2 regions of the Streptomyces sp. NBC_00637 genome follow, and region 1 is predicted to be linked to the other one. Evidence: riboswitches for the same ligand, from Rfam matches in the RefSeq annotation. Region 1 holds a riboswitch; the other holds the start of a gene.
What was found. A riboswitch is a leader RNA that binds a small molecule or an ion and turns the genes downstream of it on or off. The one in region 1 is predicted to bind cyclic di-AMP.
Positions count from the first base shown of each region.

Region 1 (7,640 bases):
GCTCGCCGCACGGGCAGCGGTGGGCGATCGCGCGCAGACCGCGCGGCGGCCGTCCGAGCTGCTGCTTGAAGGCCTCGACGTCCTCGTCGGTGGGCTCGGTGCGCGGGGTGGTCGGCGGGGGCGTTTCCATGCCTGTCTTTCTATCGGTCGGTCACCGGTCGGATCACCGGTCGGTTCACCTGTCGCATTACCCGTCGGAGGCGTCGGACTTGTCGACGCCGTCCCAGACGTTCGAATACCAGGGGCGGTCGGTCGCCCCGAGGTCGGCGCGGGACTGCTCGGCCGCGTCCGGGTCGATCACCACGAACCCGGTCTCGCCCGGCAGCACGTAGTGCAGCCGCTGCCGGATCTGCTGCTCGGCGTAGGCGTCGTCCTGCCAGCGCGCCTTGAGGTCGCGCAGCTGCTCGACGCGTTCGCCGGCCTGCTGCTTCTCGCGCTCCAGATCGGCGATCTCGGCGCGCTGCGAGACGTACTGGCGCATCGGGTAGGCCAGGGCCACGATCAGCGTGCACAGGACGAGCGCGAGGAGCGCGGCGCGGCCGGTGAGCCGGGAGCGGCGCGCCTGGCGCTTGGTCTGGGAGCGGTAGACCCGGGCCGCGGTCTGCTCGCCGAGCAGCTTGATCCTGGTCGCGGTGGAGAAACGGTCCCGGTCCTTCACGGCCACTGCTTCCCGCCTCCCGTCTCACACGTGCGTACGTCCCCGCACACGGTACGGGACCGGGTACGGGGACGTACGTACGACTGGCGGAGCCTTGACCCGGTTCGGGTCGGCGGCGTCAGCCCTTGAAGCGGGGGAAGGCGCTGCGGCCGGCGTACACCGCGGCGTCGTCGAGGATCTCCTCGATGCGCAGCAGCTGGTTGTACTTGGCGACGCGGTCCGAGCGGGCCGGGGCGCCGGTCTTGATCTGACCGCAGTTCACCGCGACGGCGAGGTCGGCGATGGTGACGTCCTCGGTCTCGCCGGAGCGGTGGGACATCATGCACTTGAAGCCGTTGCGCTGGGCCATCTCGACGGCGTCCAGGGTCTCGGTCAGCGAACCGATCTGGTTGACCTTGACGAGCAGGGCGTTGGCGGAGCCCTCCTCGATGCCGCGGGCCAGGCGCTCGGGGTTGGTGACGAAGAGGTCGTCGCCGACGATCTGGACCTTGTCGCCCAGCTTGTCGGTGATGACCTTCCAGCCGGCCCAGTCGTCCTCGTACAGCGGGTCCTCGATGGAGACCAGCGGGTACGCGGAGACGAGCTCCTCGTAGTACTCGGTCATCTCGGCGGCCGAGCGGGACTTGCCCTCGAACTCGTACTTGCCGTCCTTGTAGAACTCGGACGCGGCGACGTCGAGCGCGAGCGCGATCTGCTCGCCGGGCACGTAACCGGCCTGCTTGATGGCCTCGATGATGAGGTCGAGCGCGGCACGGTTGGACTCGAGGTTCGGGGCGAAGCCGCCCTCGTCGCCGAGGCCGGTGGACAGGCCCTTGGTCTTCAGCACCTTCTTGAGGGTGTGGTAGACCTCGGCACCCCAGCGCAGGGCCTCGGAGAAGGACTCCGCGCCGATCGGGGCGATCATGAACTCCTGGATGTCCACGTTGGAGTCGGCGTGCGAGCCGCCGTTCAGGATGTTCATCATCGGCACCGGCAGCAGGTGCGCGTTGGGGCCGCCCAGGTAGCGGAACAGCGGCAGGTCGCTGGCCTCGGAGGCGGCGTGGGCGACGGCGAGCGAGACGCCGAGGATGGCGTTGGCGCCGAGCGAGCCCTTGTTGTCGGTGGCGTCCAGGTCGAACATGGCCTGGTCGATCAGGCGCTGCTCGGTGGCGTCGTAGCCGACGAGCTCCGGGCCGATCTGCTCGATGACGGCGAGGACCGCCTTCTCGACACCCTTGCCGAGGTAGCGGTTGGGGTCACCGTCGCGGAGCTCGATGGCCTCGAAGGCACCGGTGGAGGCACCGGACGGAACGGCGGCACGACCCGTGCTGCCGTCGTCGAGGCCGACCTCGACCTCGACCGTGGGGTTGCCTCGGGAGTCCAGGATTTCCCGGGCTACGACGACGTCGATGGACGGCACGAGCATCTCCTTCTTGGGATGTGACGCTGGTTGTGCGGGGACCGGGGGCCTTGATGAGCCCTGGCCGGGCCTTGCGACTAGAGCCTAACCGCCCCGGGGCCGTCGGCAGCCGACCGACCGTCCCGTGGACAGACAGACCGTACCTATTGTTTCCGCCCGGAACAAAGGGGGGTGGCCAAGAAAGTCCGACAACAGGTGGTGAACGGGCAAAGAGAAACCCCGCTCCGGTGCGTACGGGGGAACACGCACCGGAGCGGGGGCCCGTGGGGACGGGGGGGGTGACCCTCACGAGGTCTTCAGTGTGCCGACCTCGGATGTGAGGGCGCTGTGGCTTCTCTGGGGGCCAGGTGTCACTTCAGGTGAAGCTGCTGGCCCGGGAAGATGAGGTCGGCGTCGTCGACGATGTCCTTGTTCAGCTCGAACAGCTTCGCCCAGCCGCCCTTGACCTTGTGCTTCTCGGCGATGGTGCTGAGGGTGTCGCCCTTGACGACCTTGTACTCGCCGTCGCCCTTCTTGACCTTCTTGCCCGTCGGGGTGGTGACCGTCTTGGAGGCGGCCGGGCGGTCGGTCGAACGGGAGGCGCTCTGCTCGTCGGTCGAGCGGCTGCTGGTGCTGCCGCTGTTCGACGAGCTGGACGAACCGGAGGAGCTGGACGAGCCGGAGCTCGACGAGTCGGCGCTGCCGCCGTCGTACGCGGCGCCGGACAGGCCGGTGCCGCAGACCGGCCAGGCACCCTTGCCCTGACCCGCGAGAACCTTCTCGCCGATGGCGATCTGCTGCGACTTGGAGGCCTGGTCGGCCTGCGAGGCGTAGGCGGTGCCGCCGTACGCGGCCCAGGTGGACGCCGAGAACTGGAGGCCACCGTAGTAACCGTTGCCGGTGTTGATGGACCAGTTGCCGCCGGACTCGCACTGGGCGACCGCGTCCCACTCGGAGGTGGTGGCGGCGGAGGCGTTGCCGGCCGCCATCAGCGGGGCGGCGATGGCGACCCCGGTGACGCCGGCGAGCGCGGCGACGCGGGTGGCCTTGGAGGGACGGCGGTGCTTGCCCTTGGCGCAAAACAGCATGGTGGATCCCCTCACCGACGCCTGCGAGGTGAGCTGTCGGGTTCGGGCCGTGTGAGTTGCCCGGCCACTCCTCGTCCGCCGGAGCACTGCTCCGTGGGAGGTGTGGCTTCACCCCGAGCCGTTCCGGTCAACCGACCGGCGCGGCACTTACCTTGGGTCCCCCGCTCCTGCCTACGGCGCTTGACGCGACGACTGTTCCCGGGGCGCCGCTGGCAGGATTCGGCGTTGCGACGGCCGGGGCTCGGGTTGCCGAGCGGCCTCGACCGTAGACACGCGATCGACGGAATTTCAAAGACGATCAGGGCTTCTGAGACTCATCCCACACTTTCACCAAACCGGACATTCGGCGCGAAGCGTGACGTGAACTCCCGCTGTTTTTCTTGGGCTTTGCGCCCTATTCCACCCCTGTGTCGAGGGTCTGACCGGCGGCGATGTTGCTCGGGTCGGCGCCGATGAGGTCCCTGTTCTCGGCGTAGAGGGCGCTCCATCCGCCGTCGAGACCAAGGGAGTCGGCGATCGACGCGAGGGAGTCGCCCTCCTGGACGACATAGGTGGCGGCGGCATGCCGGCCGGCGGAGGCGGTGGTGGTGCCGCCCTCGGCGGCGTCGGTCGCGGCCTTGGTCGCCGCCTCGTCGGCGGTGGAGCCGCGATGCTTGCCGGAGCCGAGGGAGCCGGTGTCGACGAGGCTCCAGGAGCCCTCACTCTGGCCGGAATTGTCCGAGTCATCCGCTTCCGGGGTCGCCGTGGGCGAGCCGTCGCCCGTCGACCCGTCACCCCGACCGCCGGAACCGCCGGACGTGCCGGAGTCGTCCGCGACGGCGGAGGAAGAGGAGGAAGGGGAGGAAGCGGACGCCGAGGGTGAACTGGACGAATCGGCGGACGAGTCGGACGATCCGGTCGAGGAGTCGTCACTCGTCGAGGAGCCCGAGGATCCGGACAATCCCCTGGACAGGTCGGACAATCCGGATGAACCAGAGGAGTCGGACGCGTCGGACGAGTCGTCCGCCACGCCGGTGTCCACGTTCAGCGCGCCGTTCTCCTGGGTGAGCCCGGAGGTCAGCCCGCAGGTGCCCCACGCGCCGATGCCGTCGGCCGCGAGGACCTTCTGCGCCACGGCGATCTGCTGGCTGCGGCTGGCCAGGTCGGGGCTCGTCGCGTAGTCGAGGCCGCCGTACGCCTCCCAGTCCTTCTGGGTGAGGCTCAGGCCGCCGTACTCGCCGGCACCCTCGTCGGCGCTCCACGAGCCGCCGGTCTCGCACTGCGCCACCTTGTCCCACACCGTGCCGTCGGCCGCGCTCGCGGCGGAGGCGGCGAGCAGCGGGATGGCGATGGCGGAGCCCGTCACTCCGGCCGCGACGAGGAGCGCCGGGGCCTGGCGGGGGCGACGGTGACGACCGTTCCCGGAGAGCATGCGAGGGGCCTTTCTGTGGACAGCACTGAACGGCGCGGCGGGCGGAACCGATGCGTCGCGCTGACGAGTGAACGTATCGGCAGACGATCACTTGTCACAAGTTAATGCCGCGCAGATCACGTGAAGATCACAGACTTGAGTGTTGGTCACCTTTGCTCCGCCGAACGGTCACACTCCCGCTGACATCCGGTCAGACACGGTCCGGTTATGCATCGGAATGCACCGGAGTGAACGCGACCGGCAAAGTCCGCAGTCCGCGCATGATGAGCCCGCCGCGCCACCTCAACTCGCCCGGATCCACGGCCAGTCGGAGATCGGGCAGGCGGGTGAGGAGCGTGGCCAGCGCGGTCTGGCCCTCCAGGCGGGCCAGCGGGGCGCCCAGACAGTAATGGATGCCGTGGCCGTAGCCGAGGTGCTGGTTGTCGCGGCGGGACAGGTCGAGGGTGTCGGGATCGACGAAACGCGCCGGGTCACGGTCCGCGGCCGCCAGCACGACGAGGACGGGGTCGCCCGCCGCGATGTCCTGCCCGCCGACGCTCAGCGGCTCGGTCGCGAAGCGCCAGGTGGCGAGTTCCACGGGCCCGTCGTAGCGCAGGAGTTCCTCGACGCCCGTTTCGAGGAGAGCGCGGTCGCCGTCGTCCTCGGTGAGCGAGCGCTGGAGACGGTCGCGCTGCTCGGGGTGGGTGAGGAGGGCGTAGGTGCCGTTGCCGATGAGGTTGACGGTCGTCTCGAAGCCGGCGAACAGCAGGATGAAGGCCATGGCGGCGGCCTCGTTCTCGGTGAGGTGCTCACCGTGGTCCGACGCGCGGATCAGCCCGGAGATGAGGTCCTCTCCGGGAGCCGGGTCCGCGGGAAGCTCGGCGCGCTTGCGGTGGATGAGCTCCAGCAGGTAGCCGCGCATCTTCTTGACCGACCGCGCGACCCCGCCCCGCGGCCCCCCGCCGTGCCGGATCATCATCCCCGCCCAGTCACGGAAGTCGTCCTGGTCCTCGCGGGGGACGCCCAGCAGGTCGCAGATCGCGTAGATGGGGAGAGGAAAGGCGAAGTCGTGGATGAGGTCGGCCTCACCCTCGGCGGCGAACCGGTCGATGAGCTGATCCGTCAGTTCCTGCACACGGGACGCGAACTCGGCGACCCGGCGGGGCGTGAAGGCCTTGCTGACGAGCCGTCGCAGCCGGGTGTGGTCCGGCGGGTCGATGTTGAGCAGATGCGTCATCAGCTCGGCCTTGCGCTCGCCGGGGATGCCGGTCTTGCCCTTGGCGTGCGCCGGTTCGTCGTGGTGCGCCGGGTTCTTGGAGAGCCGCTGGTCGGCGAGGGCCTGCTTCGCGTCGGCGTACCGGGTGACCAGCCAGGCCTCGACACCGCTGGGCAACACGGTGCGGTGCACGGGGGCGTGCTCGCGCAGCCAGGCGTAGGCGGGATAGGGATCGGTGGCGAACTCCCAGGTGAAGAGTTCGGGAGCGGTGGTGTCTGACTCGGGCTGCTCGGTCACTCCATGACCGTAGCGGTGCCCTCATCCCACCCCGCGAGGGCCTTCCGCGGCGCGGCACCCCTGGGCACGGGACGGGCGACAGCAATCCACGTGACTAACCGTCGACGCCCTCGACAGCCCGGATCGCGTCGCGGTACGCCCGGGCCGCCGCGCGCAGCGCCGCCTCCGGGTCGACGCCCTCCGACTCGGCTCGCGCCGCCAGGGCGAGCAGTTCGTAGCCGATGCCCTGGGCCGCCGGCAGCGGCACCTCCAGTCGTGCCGTGCGGGCCCGGGACACCAGTTTCGCTGCGAGGGCCAGGCCGGGCTGGTGGAGGGGGACGCCGTCGGTCACCGACTCCCGCCGCTTCTCCGCCGCCTTCGTGCGCAGCCAGTGCTCCTTCACCTCCTCCGGGGTGGTGGCCGTGGCGTCGCCGAAGACATGGGGGTGGCGGTGGATGAGCTTGGCGACGATCGTGCCCGCGACGTCGTCCACGGAGAACGGGGACTCCTCGTCCTCCTCGGCGATGCGGGCGTGGAAGACGACCTGGAGCAGGACGTCGCCCAGCTCCTCGCGCAGTTCGTCGTGGTCACCGTCCTCGATCGCCTCGACCAGCTCGTACGACTCCTCGACCGCGTATTTCGCCAGCCCCTTGTGGGTCTGCCGGGAGGACCACGGGCATTCGACGCGGATCCGGTCCATGACCTGGACCAGGTCGAGGAGCCGGGCGCCGGGGAGGTCGTAGGAGGCGGGGAGCAGTTCCAGCTCGGGCATGGACACTCGGCCGGAGCCGGCCAGGCGGGCCAGGCCGTCGGTGAGGGCCGGTTCGCCCTCCCCGGTGGCCACGACCACGACCGTGCGGCCGTCGGCGCAGGCGGCGAGGAGTTCCTCGGCGGTCGGGGAGGTCTCGTCGACGGTGATGCCGGCGTCGCACAGATAGGGCAGCTGCGGATGCGCGCCGTCCGCGCACAGCACCCGGTCCGCCGTGCGCAGCGCCTGCCAGGCGGGCCAGGACAGCAGGCCGGGGGCGACCCGGTGGCTGGTGGTGAGCAGGACGACACGGCCCGGGGCGGTGACTGCGGCGTCGGCGTCGGCGGAGCTGATTGCGTTCACACCCCGAACGTAACCCACACCCGCCGACGGACCCCGCGAGTTATCCACAGGCGAACCGGCCGGTCGTACGATCACATGGTCACGTCGCCGTGTCGCCCCGTGATCGCGGGGTCGCGGAGACGCGGGGTCGCGGAGACGCGGGGTCGCGGGGTCGCGGAGACGCGTGATCACGTCGTCACCTGGTCACGTGGTCACGTGGTCTGCTGTGTCCCCGCCGTGGAGATCTCCCGCACCCAGGGCGTCTTCGCGTCGACGCGGGCGACCTTCTGCGCGTCCCAGTTCCCGTAGCGCGGGTTGAGGTCGACGTCGAGGGCCTTGGAGGCCTTGGACAGCGCGTTCCAGAAGGCGGGCTGGCTGGTGTTCGTGCCGAGCTCGGTGGCGAGTTTCTGGGCCTCCAGCTGGAGGCGCAGGTTCTCGTCGAGGCGCTGCGGCGGAATGCCGTACTGCTGGAGCCACGCCGTCTCGAGGCCCTGCGCGCCGCCCGCCTGCTGTTCCAGTCCGGCCCGCATCTCCTGGACCTCCC
Region 1 is NZ_CP109046.1:5,011,566-5,019,205, reverse strand. It holds gene OG440_RS22055 (DUF501 domain-containing protein) at 1-130, opposite strand, end outside; gene OG440_RS22050 (septum formation initiator family protein) at 188-664, opposite strand; gene eno (phosphopyruvate hydratase) at 777-2,063, opposite strand; gene OG440_RS22040 (transglycosylase family protein) at 2,408-3,124, opposite strand; cyclic di-AMP (ydaO/yuaA leader) riboswitch at 3,128-3,313, opposite strand; gene OG440_RS22035 (transglycosylase family protein) at 3,519-4,535, opposite strand; gene OG440_RS22030 (cytochrome P450) at 4,741-6,027, opposite strand; gene OG440_RS22025 (nucleoside triphosphate pyrophosphohydrolase) at 6,122-7,117, opposite strand; gene OG440_RS22020 (SurA N-terminal domain-containing protein) at 7,309-7,640, opposite strand, start outside.

Region 2 (7,640 bases), 3.8 Mb from region 1:
CAGCGGCGGCGGGCTGATGTGGGACTTCGGCAGGACCCTGGTGAAGCAGGCGGTGGCCAACCGCTGAGCGCGCGGAAGTGGGGCCGACCGGGAGGCTGAGCACCGGGACCGACCGGGAGGATGAGCGGGCTCCCGACGGTTTTTGCCTCTGAGGCAAGGGATTTGCCGCAGAGGCAATATCGGCGTCCAATGGAGGCATGAACTCGCCCGAGTCCGAGAGCCCGGCGGAACCAGCCGGGGCTCTTCCCGCCGTCGCCCCCCAGCTGCGCTCCCTGCGCCGCCGGGCCGCCCTCACCCTGGAGACCGCCGCCCGCGCCGCCGGGCTGTCGCCGGCCCATCTCTCCCGGCTGGAGACCGGGCAGCGCCAGCCCTCGCTGCCGATGCTGCTCGCGCTGGCCCGCGTCTACGGTACGACGGTCTCGGAACTGCTCGGCGAGACGTCCGCCGACCGGGACGCCGTCGTCCGCGCCGCGGACATGGAGCCGACCCGCGCGGGCGGCTGGACGTACTGGCCGGCGGGCGCCTCCGGGCGCGGGATGCAGGCCCTGCGCGTCCACGTGCCCTACGGGTCTCAGGGCGACGTAGTGCGCGTACACCCCGGCGAGGAGTGGCTGCACGTCCTGCGCGGGCGGCTGCGGCTGCGCCTCGGGGACACCACCGAGCTGCTCGGGCCCGGTGACGGCGCGCACTTCGACTCGCTGACCCCGCACCGCCTCGCCGCACAGGACGCCGACGGGGTCGAACTGCTCTTCGTCCACACCCTGCTGCAGAGCCCCACGGCCACGCTGTGCCTGGGCCCGACCCCTTCGGACATCGGAGAGACGCCATGAAGGACATCGAGGAGAAGTTCCCCCGCACCCTCTGGATCCGGCTGATCATCTACATCGCGGTGGGACACGTCTTCGCGGCGTTCCTCTGGCTGCTGTTCGAGGTGGGGGCCAACCAGTAGAGCTTCCACGCCTGGTGCGGCCGGTGCGGCCGGTGCGGCCGGCATCGGCTTGCGGGCACCGCGCCGCTCACGGGCGTCCCTCGCGACGTCAGTCGAGCAGCCGGTCCCGCAGTCGCTCACGGGTCTCGGGGGAGAGGCCGAGGCCCTTCTCCAGGTAGGCGTCGACGCCGCCCCAGGTCTCCTCGATGGTCTCCACGGCCGCCGTGAGGTACTCCGCACGGGCGTCGAAGAGGGGGCTGAGCAGCTCCATCACCTCGGGGGAGTAGGCCTCGGCGGAGGTGGCGCTGCGGCGCACCCGGTAGCGGCGGTGCTTGGCGTTGGACTCCAGGTAGTCGGCGAGGATCGCCTCGCGCTCCACGCCCAGGGCGAGCAGCGTCACCGCGATGGACAGGCCCGCGCGGTCCTTGCCCGCCGCGCAGTGCATCAGGGCCGGGACGCTGTCCTCGGCGAGGGAGTGCAGCACCCGCGCGTGCTCGGCCGTCCGCTCCTTGATGATCGAGCGGTAGGAGGCGATCATCCGCCCGGCGGCCTTGCCGTCGCCGAGGATCACGCGCAGCTGGTCGATCTCGCCGTCGCGCACCATCTTCCAGAACTCGGAGCCGTCCGCCGGGTCCGACAGGGGCAGGTTCACGTTGCGCACGCCCGGCAGCTCGACGTCCGGGCCCTCCAGCTTCTGGTCCGCGGCGTTGCGGAAGTCGAAGATCGTGTGCAGGCCCAGGCCGGAGAGGAACGCGGCGTCCTCGTCGGTCGCGTGCGCGAGATGGCCGCTGCGGAACAGCACGCCGTGCCGCACCCGCCGGCCGTCGACGGTCGGCAGACCGCCCACATCCCGGAAGTTGCGGACACCGGCCAGCTCGGGCTCGGTCGACGGGATCTGCTGCGTCACGGGGGCTCCCTCCCTGTCGGTCTCCGTCGGCGCGGCTCGTGGTGGCCGACGGGCCTCCTCGACGATACGACATGGATTCCCCGGGCAACGGGTTGTCCACAGGGGGGTGCTGGGACGTCTGCCCAGGTGAAGAGTTGTCCGCGGAAAGTTGCCCGGCGGGCCGACCGCATTCGATGATGTTGGTGCTTGATCGCACCTGTTCGAATTAGTGGGGGTTTGATGCCCGAGATCGCCGACGACGGCCGCACCTGGCTCCTTTCCGGGCCGACGAGCAGCTACGCCCTCCACCTCACCGAGGCCGGCGAGCTGGTCCACCTGCACTGGGGCCCGGGCATCGCGCTCGCGGACGCCGAGGCACTCGCCGCCGTCGCGCCGTCGGAGCGCGGGGCGTCCTTCGAATCCCCGCTCGACGGCCGGGAGGAGTACCCGCTCGAGGGCGGCCCCCGCTTCGTCCGGCCCGCGCTGTCCGTGCGCACCGACGAGCGACGCGGCACCGAGTGGTGCTACGAGGACTTCGAGGCCGACGGCGACGAGCTGCGGCTGCGGTTCCGCGACGCCGGGCTGACCGTGACCCTGCACTACCGGATGCGGGGCGACGTCGTCGAGCGCTGGACGACCCTGCGCAACGACGGTGAGCGGCCGCTGGAGCTGCTGCGCGCCGACTCCGCCACCTGGACCCTGCCCGAGCGCGACGACTGGCGGCTGTCGCAGCTGCACGGCCGCTGGGCCGCCGAGTCCCGGCTCACCCGGTCCCCGCTCTCCTACGGCGAGAAGGTCATCGGCAGCCGCCGCGGCCACACCGGGCACCAGCACCTGCCCTGGGTCGCCCTGGACACCGACGCGACCGAGGAGCGCGGCGAGGTCTACGGATGTGCCCTCGGCTGGTCGGGTTCCTGGCGGATCGCCGTCGCCCAACTCCCCGACGCGCGCGTGCAGATCACCGGCGGCGCCGGGTACGACGACTCGGGCCTGCTGCGACTGGCCACGGGGGAGTCCTTCAGCACGCCCGTCTTCGCCGGCCTGTGGAGCGACGCCGGCTTCGGCGGGGCGAGCCGCGCCTGGCACGCCTACCAGCGCGCGTACGTCGTCCCGGACGCCGAGCAGGACCGGCCGGTGCTGTTCAACTCCTGGGAGGCGACGTACTTCGACATCTCCGAGGAGCAGCAGGGCACGCTCGCCCGGCGGGCCGCCGCGATCGGCGTGGAGCTCTTCGTCGTCGACGACGGCTGGTTCGGGGCGCGCACCGGCGACCACGCCGGGCTCGGCGACTGGCAGCCCAACCCCGACCGGTTCCCCAGGGGGCTGAAGCCCCTCGCCGACCAGGTCCACGCCCTCGGCATGCAGTTCGGCATCTGGGTCGAGCCCGAGATGGTCAACCCCGACAGCGACCTCTACCGGGCCCACCCCGACTGGGTGCAGTTCCAATCCGGACGAAAGCGGACGGAGTTCCGCAATCAGCTCGTCCTGAACCTCGCGCGCGAGGACGTCCAGGAGTACCTGTGGGAACAGCTCCACGGACTCCTGTCCAGCGCGCCGGTGGACTATGTGAAATGGGACTTCAACCGCTGCTTCACCGACGCGGGCTGGCCGGACGACCCCTACCCGCAGCGCCTCTGGGTCGATCACGTCCGGGCCCTGTACGCCCTGCTGGACCGGCTGCGGGCGGCCCATCCCGGGGTCGCCTTCGAATCCTGCTCCGGCGGCGGCGGACGTATCGACCTCGGGATCATGAGCCGCACCGACCAGGTGTGGACCTCCGACAACACCGATCCGCTGGACCGGCTCGACATCCAGCACGGCTTCAGCCAGATCCACCCCGCCCGGGTCATGGCGGCATGGGTCACCGACAGTCCCAACGCCCAGCTCAACGGCCGGGTCAGCTCGCTGCGCTTCCGGTTCGTCAGTGCCATGGCCGGCGTGCTCGGGGTGGGCGGGGATCTCTCCGAGTGGAGCGAGGAGGAGCTCGCCGAAGCGCGTCGATGGGTGGACCTCTACAAGGAGATCCGGCCCGTCGTGCAACAGGGCGACCTCTACCGCCTGCGGCCCCCGACGGGCGGTCTGAGCGCCGTCCAGTACCTGCGCGGTGACGAGAGCGTCGTCCTCGCCTGGCTCCAGGCGCAGCGGTTCGGTGAGGCCGCTCCGGCGCTGCGTCTGCGCGGGCTCGACCCGACGGCATCGTACGAATGCCGTGAAACGGGCGAAGTCCACCGGGGGGCGGTGCTGCTGCATCACGGGCTGCGTACCGGACTGCGGGGCGACCTTGATGCGACGGTTATCCGGCTGCGTCGTATCTGAGGTTTCTGTCCGAATTGGTTCCTTAATTCCAACTCGCTCTGGAATAAAGGAACCTGGAGAGCTGTCACGTGAGCAGCGTCATATCCGTGACCGTATGTCGTCCGTCATGTTCACGTAATTCGCATGCTTTCCAAGGGCCTTGGCGACCAACGGGCCCCCCGTCTCACGGAGTGTGACCGGGGATTCTCACAGCGGATCAAGAGAAAGGCTTCACCCGCACAACCTCTGCTTGTCCCTGTGCGTCCTGGTCGCTTACGTTCCACACCAATCCGGACGGACGCCGAATCCTGCCACCGCCCGGAGTCCGCACACTCACCCGTACATGGCAGGAGCGGGGGACCCACAGGCAGAACCGCCTGTTCCGGTCTCCGGAACAGGCTTTGGGGTAAAGCCGCGCCTCGGCGCGGCCGGGCATCTCCAGTCCGCACCCGACAGCTCACCTCGCAGGCGCCGGAGAGGAATTCGCCATGCCCGCGAAGGGTAAGCACCGCCGTCCGAAGGCCCAGCGCTTCACTCGTTCCATCGCCGTCGCCGGAACGGGCGGCGCCGCGCTCGCCCTTCCGCTCATAGGCGCCGCCGGCGCTCACGCGGCCCCCGCCCAGTCCGTCGCGCAGTCCGCCTCCCAGGCCGTTCCGGAACAGGTCGTGCAGTCCGTGCCGGTGGCGCAGAAGACGACCACCGCCACGACGGCCAAGACCTACACCGTGCGATCCGGCGACTACCTGTCGAAGATCGCCGACGAGCAGGACGTCAACGGTGGCTGGCAGAAGCTGTACCAGGACAACCGGCAGGCCGTGGGCAGCGACCCGTCGCTGATCCACCCCGGCCTGAAGCTCTCGATCGGCAAGAAGGCCGCGACCTCCGCGACCGGCGGCACCGGCTCGTCGTCCGGCTCCTCTTTGTCCTCCTCCTCGTCGAAGTCGAAGGCGTCCGGAACCACGTCGAAGTCCTCGTCCTCTTCCTCCTCCTCGAAGGCGGTCACCCAGGCCGCCGAGAGCGGCACCGGCACCTCCAGCGGTTACACGCTGCCGGTGGCGGGCGCCACCGTCGGCACCGCCTACCACACGGCCGGCAGCATGTGGTCCAGCGGCTACCACACCGGCACCGACTTCGTCGTCCCGACCGGCACCACCCTCAAGGCCGTGGGTGCGGGCACCGTCGTCTCCGCGGGCTGGGGCGGCGCGTACGGCAACCAGGTCGTCATCAAGCTCGCCGACGGCTACTACGCCCAGTACGCCCACCTGTCCCAGCTGTCCGTCTCGGCCGGCCAGACCGTGAGCGTGGGCCAGCAGGTCGGCCTCTCCGGTGCGACCGGCAACGTGACCGGCCCGCACCTGCACTTCGAGATCCGGACCACGCCGGACTACGGCTCCGACGTGGACCCGATCGCCTACCTCCGCGCGCACGGCGTCTCCGTCGGCTGACCCCCTCCGACCGCGACGACCTCCCGCCTGACACGCGGCCGAAGGCCGGACCCCGATCCCCGGGTCCGGCCTTCGGCGTGTCCGGGGTGAGCGGCTTCGGAAATGGCGCGTTCATGATCGTTCCATTGCGGTCATGTGGCGGCCCCCTTTGTCCCGTCGACAGGTGGGGCGGACTCGGGACACAGTGATCTCCATCGGCGAGCAAGCGCTTTCTGTCGTCTCTGCCGACGGCGCCGAGACCCGCCGGGATACCGAGCCGCGTCTCGGTGCCCCCGCCCATCGAAGGAGTTGGCCCCATGTCGACCACCCGCAGGACGTTCGGAGCTCTCGCCGCCGGTGCCGCGCTGGGCGCCTTCGCCCCGGCGGCCGCGGCGAGCGCCGCGAGTGCCGGGCCCCGCCGTCGCCGCCTGATCGCCCACGACGACTTCCGCCACGGCCTGCGCCAGTGGGCCGTCGAACTGGAACAGGGCGGGACGGTCACCGCCTCCCGCGGGACCCTGGAGGTCGACGTCCCCGCCGGGGCGACGATCTGGTTCAAGCGGCCGCTCACGGGACCGTACGTCCTCGAGTACGTCGCCACACCCGTCTCCGCGGGCGGGGTCCACGACCGCGTCTCCGACCTCAACAACTTCTGGAACGCCGTCGACGTGCGCTCCCCGGAAGACCTCTTCGCCACCCGGCGCGGCGGCGCCCTCGCCGAGTACGACTACCTGAAGGCGTACTACGTCGGCTACGGCGCCAACACCAACACCACGACCCGGCTGCGCCGCTACGTCGGCGAGGCGGGGGTCCGGCCGCTGGTCTACGACTACACCGAGCCGCTGCTCGTCGCGAACGAGCCGAACCACGTCCGCGTCGTCTCCGACGGCTCGGTCGTCCGCTGGTGGAACAACGGCCGGCTCGTCTTCGACTTCACCGACCCGGAGCCCTACACGGGCGGGCACTTCGCCTTTCGTACCACCTGGAGTCATTTCCGGATCAACGACTTCCGGGCGTGGTCGCTTATTCCCTGATTGGTCAACTCTTTACGGGTGTCTTATCTCACCGACCGTCAACCCCTTCCTACGATCGCGTAGGTCACATTCGAAGGTGAATGATGAACGGCTGTGGCAGACGATTCGAAGAGTGACGACAGATCAGTGATCGGGTCGTACGTGGCGGTGGGGGACAGCTTCACCGAGGGCGTCGGCGACCCCGGCCCCGACGGGGCGTTCGTCGGCTGGGCGGACCGCTTCGCGGTGCTCCTCGCCGACCGGCGACCCGAGGGCGACTTCAACTACACCAACCTCGCGGTCCGCGGGAAGCTGCTCGACCAGATCGTCGAGGACCAACTCCCCAGGGCGGTGGAACTCGCCCCGGACCTGGTCTCCTTCTGCGCGGGCGGCAACGACATCCTCCGTCCCGGCACCGACCCGGACGAGGTCGCCGAGCGTTTCGAACGCGCGATCTCGGCCCTGACCGCCGCAGCCGGCACCGTCATGGTGACGACCGGCTTCGACACCCGTGGCATCCCCGTGCTCAAGCATCTGCGCGGCAAGATCGCCACCTACAACGGGCACGTCCGTGCCGTGGCCGACCGCTACGGCTGTCCGGTGCTCGACCTGTGGTCCCTGAAGTCCATCCAGGACCGCAGGGCCTGGGACGGCGACCGGCTCCACCTCTCCCCGGAGGGGCACACGCGCGTGGCGCTGCGCGGTGGGCAGGCCCTCGGCATCGAGGTACCGGCCGACCCGGAGCAGCCGTGGCCGCTCCTCCCGCCGCGCGGCACGCTGGACGTGCGGCGCGACGACGTCCACTGGGCGCGCGAGTACCTGGTGCCGTGGATCGGGCGCCGGCTGCGCGGGGAGTCCTCCGGTGACCACGTGACCGCCAAGGGCACGCTGTCGCCGGACGACATCCGGATGCGGATAGCGGCCGTGGCCTGAACCCGCGGCCGGGTGGCACGCGGCCGGCCGTGGACGACGCACGGCCGGCCGCTCCACCAGTGAGGTGATCGCACGGGAGTGGTGCCCGGGCGGGGCCGGACACGGGTGCTGGGATGACCGCACCCCCGCCCGCGCTCGCCCCCCGCATCCGCACCGGGCAC
Region 2 is NZ_CP109046.1:1,238,242-1,245,881, reverse strand. It holds gene OG440_RS05425 (aspartate aminotransferase family protein) at 1-67, shown strand, start outside; gene OG440_RS05420 (helix-turn-helix domain-containing protein) at 198-830, shown strand; gene OG440_RS05415 (DUF6126 family protein) at 827-949, shown strand; gene OG440_RS05410 (tyrosine-protein phosphatase) at 1,038-1,835, opposite strand; gene OG440_RS05405 (alpha-galactosidase) at 2,055-4,130, shown strand; cyclic di-AMP (ydaO/yuaA leader) riboswitch at 4,399-4,593, shown strand; gene OG440_RS05400 (peptidoglycan DD-metalloendopeptidase family protein) at 4,598-5,554, shown strand; gene OG440_RS05395 (DUF6250 domain-containing protein) at 5,851-6,567, shown strand; gene OG440_RS05390 (SGNH/GDSL hydrolase family protein) at 6,694-7,479, shown strand.
Region 2: linked by a shared signal. The riboswitch ahead of OG440_RS05400 (peptidoglycan DD-metalloendopeptidase family protein) and the one ahead of OG440_RS22040 (transglycosylase family protein) in region 1 are both predicted to bind cyclic di-AMP.